One region of the Paenibacillus sp. FSL R7-0302 genome, then DNA from elsewhere that is predicted to be linked to it. Evidence: riboswitches for the same ligand, from Rfam matches in the RefSeq annotation. Region 1 holds a riboswitch; the other holds the start of a gene.

The links. A riboswitch is a leader RNA that binds a small molecule or an ion and turns the genes downstream of it on or off. The one in region 1 is predicted to bind cyclic di-GMP.
Region 2: linked by a shared signal. The riboswitch ahead of MKY96_RS23765 (PA14 domain-containing protein) and the one ahead of MKY96_RS07935 (thiamine pyrophosphate-binding protein) in region 1 are both predicted to bind cyclic di-GMP.

What each region holds. Positions count from the first base shown of each region.
Region 1 is NZ_JBBOWB010000001.1:1,873,625-1,877,989, forward strand. Features, by position in the region: gene MKY96_RS07930 (carboxymuconolactone decarboxylase family protein) at 147-527, opposite strand; gene MKY96_RS07935 (thiamine pyrophosphate-binding protein) at 580-2,193, opposite strand; cyclic di-GMP riboswitch class I at 2,340-2,436, opposite strand; gene MKY96_RS07940 (methyl-accepting chemotaxis protein) at 2,949-4,199, opposite strand; gene MKY96_RS07945 (helix-turn-helix transcriptional regulator) at 4,273-4,365, opposite strand, start outside.
Region 2 is NZ_JBBOWB010000001.1:5,495,798-5,500,162, reverse strand. Features, by position in the region: gene MKY96_RS23770 (sugar phosphate nucleotidyltransferase) at 56-1,429, shown strand; cyclic di-GMP riboswitch class I at 1,567-1,647, shown strand; gene MKY96_RS23765 (PA14 domain-containing protein) at 1,662-4,028, shown strand; gene MKY96_RS23760 (glycosyl hydrolase) at 4,218-4,365, shown strand, end outside.

The DNA of each region.
Region 1 (4,365 bases):
TCTCTCCCTAAGTGTAATTTCCAATACCTCCAAAACGTTATTCCTGCGACTCTATTCGACAAAACCGCAATTCGATTTGGGATATTTTGCCTTCATTATAACCAGATCATACTGAAACGTGCAATCAAAAGTCGAAATTTGTAGATTTATGAAGATTTTTCTTTGATCTCCTCCAGGGTATCCAGCAGCACATTAAAGGCCGAAATCACCCGGGGGGCACCGACGCAAGGGGTCAGATGCAGCAGCACGCCCTTGATCTGCTCGACGGTCATGCCAACGCGGAGCGCCATTACATAATGAACCCCCAGCTGTTCATATTGCCCCATCGTAATCAGAGACGAGATCACTGCAATCTCCTTCCAGTCAGAGCCAATCGTGGTCCGCTGAAAAATATCGCCATAAGCATTGCCCATGATATATTCGGCTAATTCCGGAAAATGCTCTTTGATCGGAGCCAGGGCCTTGGCCCCATAATCTCCTGAGAGATCAGTGAAATGATCGAGTCCGCTGTTCATGCTCTTGTTCACGTTATGTCCTCCTGACAGTAGGTTAAAAAAAAGGTGTGCGGATATGGCTTCCTTACGTAAGATCCAGCGTTCGGTGGGCCGTAGGAGGCATTTCATCACGGTCAGTCAGCAGCTCAATGACAGCTGCCTTGTTAAGGGCCACAGCTTCGCGGATTGCGGCAGCGAACTCCTCCTGCGTCTCGCAGCGGAAGCCGGCTGCACCCAGCGATTCGGCGAATTTCACGGCATCCATCGGAACCTCGAAGATCGTACCGTCAATCCGGCCGGTCGTTTTCTCCATGCCCTTGAGCGCCATATCCAGCTGCATATTGTTCACCACGATGAAAATTACCGGAATGTCCTTGCAAACGGCCGTGTTTATTTCAGCTCCGAGCATCATAAAACAGCCGTCCCCGGTAATACAGAAGACAGTCTCCCCGGGAGAGGCAGCCTTGGCGCCGATCGACATGCCAATTGAATTGCCCATACAGGCAAAGTAGGCATCGAATATGAAGCTGCCGGGCCTGCGGACATTGAACCATTTCACAGCATTGAAGCCATGGCTGCCGTCATCTACAAACACGCTGCTGTTGTAAGGAATCAAGTCGCTCATCGTGCTCATTACCGAAGCCAGAGAGAGCCCCGCCAGCACGGGAAGCTCGTCATTGTAAGCATTGGAGATTGTGATTTCATGCCTGGTGACCATAGAGGGGTCCAGCTTCTGAAGATACAGTGCCAGGTTGTCCCTTAAGTCCCCGCCGACAGCGATAGTGGATGAGGACAGTATTTTGCCGACAAAGGTTGGATCTACATCGAACTGGATCAGCTGCTGCGGATGATTCTCCGGCTTCAGGTTGCAGATGGTCATGTCGCTCAGCCGGGAGCCCAGAACAATGAATAGATCACTGTTGTTCAGCAATTCATCGCCGTGCGAAGAGCCGCCGACGCCGACAGGACCGTGGTAGAGCGGGTGATCATAAGCTATGGCGCCTTTGCCGCCTGGAGAGGTGACTATAGGAATGTTGAAGGTTTCGGCCAGCTGGACCAGTTCCTGATGGGCACCTGAACGGTTGACGCCTTTACCGGCAATGATCAGCGGTCTGGCGGATTGATTAATCGCCGAGATGACCCGGTCATAGTTCTGATAACTGACTAGTCCCTCGCGTTCCGGCAGAACAATCCGGCATTCCGCGAGCCGCTCTGTCTGCACATCAAACGGAATGCAGAGATGGACCGGACCTTTCCGGTCACCGAGGGCGATGGATAGGGCATGGTTGAAAATCGTGCTGAAGTGATCGCCGCGTTCAACGAGCTTGCTGAAGAGGGTGGCCGGCCGGAACATATCCGCCAAATCAGCCAGATAGGAAGTGGAATCCTGACATTGGGGAATGCCCAGCTCCTTGATGGACTGATGTCCGGTGATGAAGAGGACGGGAAGATTATTGGCCTTGGCATGCGCTGCTGCGGTGAGCAGATTCGTTCCGCCCGGACCGGAGGTGCCGAAGGCTACCCCGAGACTGCCGGTCTTCAGAGCATAACCGCCGGCGGCGAAGCCGGAGCTGGATTCGTGCCGGCCGGGGATGAACTCTATACCGTAGTCAACCATTTTCAAAGCGATGGGGCAAATAGACTTGCCTATAATTCCAAAAGAATGAGTGACTCCCAGATTGTGTAATGCTTCCGCCATATAATCTGCAACTGTCTTCAGAACATCCACCCCGCAAGTTGTTATTTGTATACGTCAGCAATAGAAAACCTGTACTCAGCATTGGAGCACAGGTCTGTTGCACGAATCACCATAATCAAACGCGAAACCTAAGGCGTTCACAGTTTTTCAGCAACCTGGCTGTCATGATCCCACTTCAGAAATGAGACTGTAGATCCATGGCTTTGCGTCATTCCCTTTCGGTGAATTTTGCCGGTATGCGGTTATAAATGAATTTGTGGAGAATTTTCCTTTACAATATATTCCTTGCTCCTCTTTTGTCAATAACCCCTGTGAGAAGAAACTCGGAATTTGACGAATATTCAGGAGTAAAAATGGCTAAATATTTGGATTTTCAAACTTTTGAAAATGGTTGTCTCTGGAAGACTAAAGTCTTAAAATGCAAATGGCCATTTAGGTTGATTAATGGTTGATTAATAAGGGAAGTAAGCCCAAAGCCTCATTACATTGCTGATTTACTGCAAAATATTAAGAATTCACTAGATATACAGCATTGCAAATTTCGGTGATAGGACTTAAGTAACGGTGATGTAAGAGGTTAGCTTATAGACAAGCTATGACAATAGAACGAATATAGTAAAGAAGTGCAAAGCACGGTTTTTACCCTTATGCACAATTTCAACAATTTGTGAATATTACATAACAATCTTTGTTTTGCCCAAAAAAAGAGACACCTCCCGCAGAAAATTCCGCAGGTGTGTCTCTTTGTGCCGGGGTTAAAATTTGAAAATATGAATCGTTTTTTGCAGGTTGAAGACTGCAGAGGTCATCTTCTCTGTCTCCTCAGCCACGGATTGCAGTGCGTGAATCTGTTCGTTCATCGCTGCGGATACCTCTTCGGTCCCTGCGGCGGTCTCTTGGGTAATAGCTGAAATATTCTCGATCGCTCCGGAGATCTTAAGTGCGCTCTCCAGCATAAGGTCACTCTCTGCGGAGAAGGAGGCAATCTGCTCGGTTATGTATTGGACACTATGCACAATTTGAGCAAAGATGTTGGCCGTCTCGGTAATCATCTCATTCTGCACCTGGACTACCTCTTCGTTAATGGCGATGTTATCAATGGCCTGCTTGATATCTGCTTCGATGCTGCGTACCAGACCGAACACTTCTTTGGTTGAAGCGGTGGATTCCTCGGCCAGCTTGCGGACCTCCTGGGCAACAACTGCGAACCCGCGGCCATGCTCGCCTGCACGGGCGGCTTCAATAGAAGCATTGAGCGACAGCAGATTGGTCTGTTCAGCAATTTCGGTAATTGTCTTGGTAATCATCGTAATGCCTCGTGCGTTATGCGATAGGGCTTCGATGGTATCCGCCACCTTCCGGGTAGCCTGGATGTTCTTGCGCATACCTTCGGCTTGGGTATCCACCGATTGCCGTCCCTGTTCTACCAATTCCAGTGTATGTACAGACCTTCTATTCATTTCCTTGGTGGAATTCGTATAATTGGAGACTTTGATTTCGATATCCTTGATCGATTCGGTCATATCAGCGATATCCACCGAGATTTCGTTAGCACCGAGGGCCAATTCATTGGAGGAGGAGGCCACCTGCGCCATGACAAACTTCAGGTTCTGATTCTTGTCTTCAATCCCGCGGCTGGCGTCCATAACCTGACGGGTAATCTGTGAGGCATCGGTCAGGATTTTTTTGAGCTTGTCAATCATGGTGTTGAAGGAGCGGCTAATGTCGCCCATGGAGCCATTCTCGTCGGCACGGCTGGTGAAGTCGCCTTTGGCAATCGTGTGCGTCACATTGGAGATATCCTCAAATGAAGATGTAAGCGTTCTCTCAATGAAGCGTGCAAGCGGGTAAGTCAGCGCTGCCAGGACGGCGACAAGAATAATGCCGATGAGCAGCCTGTCCATAAGGATTAGCGTGATTAAGACAGGGACAGCGAATAAAGCGGCAACCAGGTAACATCCGGTGACGATTTTTTGTTTCAACGGCAGCTTGTTCATCCAGTCCATAATGTAAAGTCCCCCTATAAATAATAATGTGTATTGTAATATTATAGGGGATACTAGTGCATTTGGTCTATTATTAAAAATCGTATAATGCTGCCGCTTCGCGCAGAGCCGCAGCAACCGTATCCGCAAGCTCAGGCGGTGCCGTCACCTTGATGCCCTGACCCAG
Region 2 (4,365 bases), 3.6 Mb from region 1:
ACCACACAGACGCAACAAGAAATACCCAATAACAATACGATATGGAGGGTTCACTATGAAACTAGTACTTCTATCAGGCGGCTCCGGCAAGCGGCTCTGGCCGTTGTCCAATGATTCACGCTCCAAGCAATTTCTGAAGGTACTGGCAAGTCCGGCAGGTGAACCGGAATCAATGGTACAACGGGTATGGAGACAGCTGGAGGAGAACGGCATGGCCGGGTCCTCTTATCTGGCGACCGGACGCAGCCAGGTGGAGATGATCCAGAGCCAGCTCGGCAGCGGGGTGCCGATCATCGTGGAGCCGGAGCGGCGGGATACCTTCCCGGCTATTGCGCTGACGGCGGCCTACCTGTATTCCATCGCGGGGGTGTCCCCAAGCGAGACCGTGGCGATTCTGCCGGTGGACCCATACGTGGAATCCTCCTTTTTCGAAACGGTGCTGCAACTGGAGAACACCATGCTGGTGAGCGGGGCGAACCTGGCGCTGATGGGCGTAGTTCCCGAGCATGCTTCGGAGAAATACGGCTACATCATTCCAACGGGCGCAGATGCGGGAGCGAATGGTTACCTGCAAGTGAGCCACTTCCAGGAGAAGCCTGACCGTGTGCAGGCCGAGGAGCTGATCAGCCGGGGAGCGCTCTGGAACTGCGGAGTATTCGCCTTCCGTCTGGGCTACCTGCTGGATATCCTGCAGCGCAAAGGGCTGCCGCTGAATTACGAGGAGCTGCAGAAGCAGTATAAGCTGCTGTCCTCCATCAGCTTCGATTACGAAGTGGTAGAGAAAGAAGAGAACATCGTAGTGCAGCCGTACGCCGGATTCTGGAAGGACCTGGGTACCTGGAACACCCTGACCGAGGAAATGACCAGCAACCATGTAGGCAAGGGCTTCATCACCTCTGACTCCGAGGGCACCTGCCTCATTAACGAGCTGGATATTCCAATTACGGTCATCGGGGCGAAGGATCTGATTATCGCCGCCAGCCCGGACGGCATTCTGGTGACACACAAGGCCGAGAGTCCGCGGATCAAGGAAGTGCTGAAGACTTTTGAACAAAGACCGATGTACGAGGAACGCCGCTGGGGACACTACAAGGTGATCGATTATGTGAAATATGATGAAGGCAACGAGGTGCTGACCAAGCGGATTTTCATCAATGAGGGCAAAAATATCAGCTATCAGCTGCATCACAAACGCAGTGAAATCTGGACCTTCGTCAGCGGGGAAGCCAGCATTGTCATCAATGAGAAGATGCATACGGTGAAGGCGGGAGATGTGGTGCGGATACCGGAAGGGACCAAGCATGCCATTCTTGCTCTTACCGATGTGGAGTTCATTGAGGTGCAGACGGGGTCTGAGCTGGTAGAGGAAGACAATATCCGTATTACTCTGGACTGGGAGGATATCGCTCTACATCAGTTCATTTCTTAGGTCTAACTTATCTATTTAACCAATTGTTACAATTTTAAATCAGGTATTGAGAACTATTTTTTAGACAAATTTTGTTTTTACTCTACATTAAATTTGCATATCGACGATACTTACGGTAAGAGGGATTGATCCTTCCAAAACGACAATGGCAAACCTAATCGAAAGATAGGGACGCAAAGCTATAGGGCCTTCGCAAGAGTGGCAGCCTGGCTACCGAAAGGAAGAGAATATTGTGAAAACTTACCGTAAGTCTCGTTTGCTCTGCGCTGTGCTGTCGCTGGCCGTGGTATTGTCTGCTGTACCCGTGGGACTGGGAATCGCCCCGTCCACTGTCAAGGCTGCTTCCTCTACAGGAGCGCCCGTGAACCCTAATGCCTCAGCCGAGGCGGTCAAGCTGCTGAACAATCTGTATGATATCTCGGGAAATGGAATTATTACAGGGCAGCATGACTATTTCGAGAGTCCGGATGAGCTGAGCAACAAGCTGAAGGGAACAAGCGGACAATACGCCGCACTGCATGGTTATGAGCTTGGAGCAATCGGTGGACAGAGTGAGAGCGGAGTCGCTGCACAACGCAAAAATATCGTCTGGAGTGCAACGAACTGGTCCAGAGCGGGCGGCATTGTAGCCATGACCTTCCACCAGAACCTGCCGGGCACCAAGTACGAATGGTCCAATGTGCAAAAGTCAATCAGCCAGGCACAATTCAACAAATACGTAACCCCCGGTACTACAGAGTATAATGCGCTGATCACCGATCTGGATAAAGTAGCTGTCTCTCTGAAAAGCCTGCGGGATGCCAAGGTTCCCATCCTGTGGAGACCTTACCATGAAATGAACGGCGGCTGGTTCTGGTGGGGGAAGAAAGATAATTTCTCAGCTCTATGGAATATTATGTATGACCGTTTCGTAAACGTTCATCAATTAAATAATCTGATTTGGGTATGGAACCCGAATGCGCCGAATGCCAACTCTGATCCCTATGCACGGACTTATCCGGGTGCGGACAGAGTGGATGTGCTGGCAGCGGATATATATAATAACGACTACTCGAATAAATATCATGATGATCTGACCAGCCTGGCTGGCGGCAAACCGATCGGCATCGGCGAGAACGGTGAAATGCCGAATATCTCGAAGCTGAAGCTGACCCAGCAGAATTACGTGTTCATGATGAACTGGGGCAAGATGCTCTATGAGAATAACAGCACGGCTACGATCAAGAATTTCATGAATGACAGCTACACACTGACCCGTGACCAATATAAGGCCTGGACTGCTCCAGTGGCGGCCCCTAAGCCAACCGCAACACCGACGCCTACAGCAACACCAGCGCCTACAGCAACACCAACGCCTATAGTAACACCGACGCCAACGGCAACACCGACGCCAACACCGACGCCAACACCGACGCCAACACCGACAGCAACGCCAACCGTTGCGCCGATTCCGAAGCCGGTCCCAACCTCCGGTGATACGGAGAGCAAGCCTGCCCAGAACGGGTTGCTTGGAGAATACTTCAAGAACATGACACTCTCGGGGACACCGGTTATGGTGCGTAACGATGAGGTCATCAGCTTCAATTGGCGTCAGGGTACTCCTAATGCCGCACTTGGCACAGACTACTTCTCGATCCGGTGGACCGGCCAGATTAAGCCGGCTTACAGCGAGACCTATCAGTTCTATACTACATCGGATGACGGTATCCGCTTATGGGTGAACGGCACAGCAGTCATTGACAGCTGGGTCAAGCAGAGCGGAACTGCCCGCACAGGAAGCATAGCCTTGACTGCCGGGCAACTGTACGATATTAAGGTAGAGTATTATGAGAATGCAGGCGATGCGAATGTCCATCTGATGTGGCAGAGCCCCAGCCAGGTGAAGGGAACCGTACCTGCAAGTGCGCTTTTCTCCAGAGCAGGCAACACATCCATACCTGCTCCGGCTGCAACAGCAGTACCGACAACGGTACCAGCAGCGACAGTAGCGCCAGCACAGACAGCAACGCCGGCACCAGTAACGACACCAATGCCAACACCAGCACCAACACCAACACTGACGCCAGCACCGACACCAACGCCAACACCGGTGCCTACGCCGACAGCGGCTCCCGTTCCTTCTCCTACAGCAACACCGGTGGATCTGCCGGTAGAAGTTCCTGCTGCCAATGGACTGTACGCGGAATACTTCAATAACATGACGCTATCGGGCGAACCCGCTGTAGTGCGTACCGATGCTGTGCTTGATTTCAACTGGCGCCAAGGCTCGCCGGATGCCGCCCTCGGCATAGAGTTCTTCTCTGTCCGCTGGAGCGGGAAGATGAAGCCGCTCTACACGGAGACTTATCAGATCTATACCCATTCCGATGACGGTATCCGCGTACGGGTGAACGGTGAGCTTGTGATTGACAGCTGGGTGAAGCAGAGCGGCACCGAACGCATGGGCAGCATCAGCCTGACCGCAGGCGAGCTGTATGATATTCAGGTAGAGTATTATGAGAATCAAGGGGATGCAAAAGCGCGGCTGATGTGGCAGAGTCCAAGCCAGGCCAAAGGAACCATTCCGGCAAGCGCGCTGTTTCTCCCTTCCGCTTCGTAAGCTCATAAGGTCCGCAGCTGTGTTCAACATTGGCGCTGTTACTGGTTAAGACGTTACAATTATAAATCCTGCAAGCCACTCTTAATGGCCCTGCTTACCAGCAGGGCTACTAAGCTATAGACGACCATCCGGGAAGCGTAACCGCTCCGGGGTCTGCCGAAGCGGTGTGGCTGGAGAAAGGAGATTACATTGAACACTAACCGTAAGTACAGGCTATTTACAACTGTTTTTCCTCTTATCCTTATCCTTTCATTGCTTCCATGGGGGGAAGGGCGCAGTCTTCCGGCAGATGCCAAGGTTACCACACTGGCCGCCCCTGCCGCCGCTCCCATTAAGC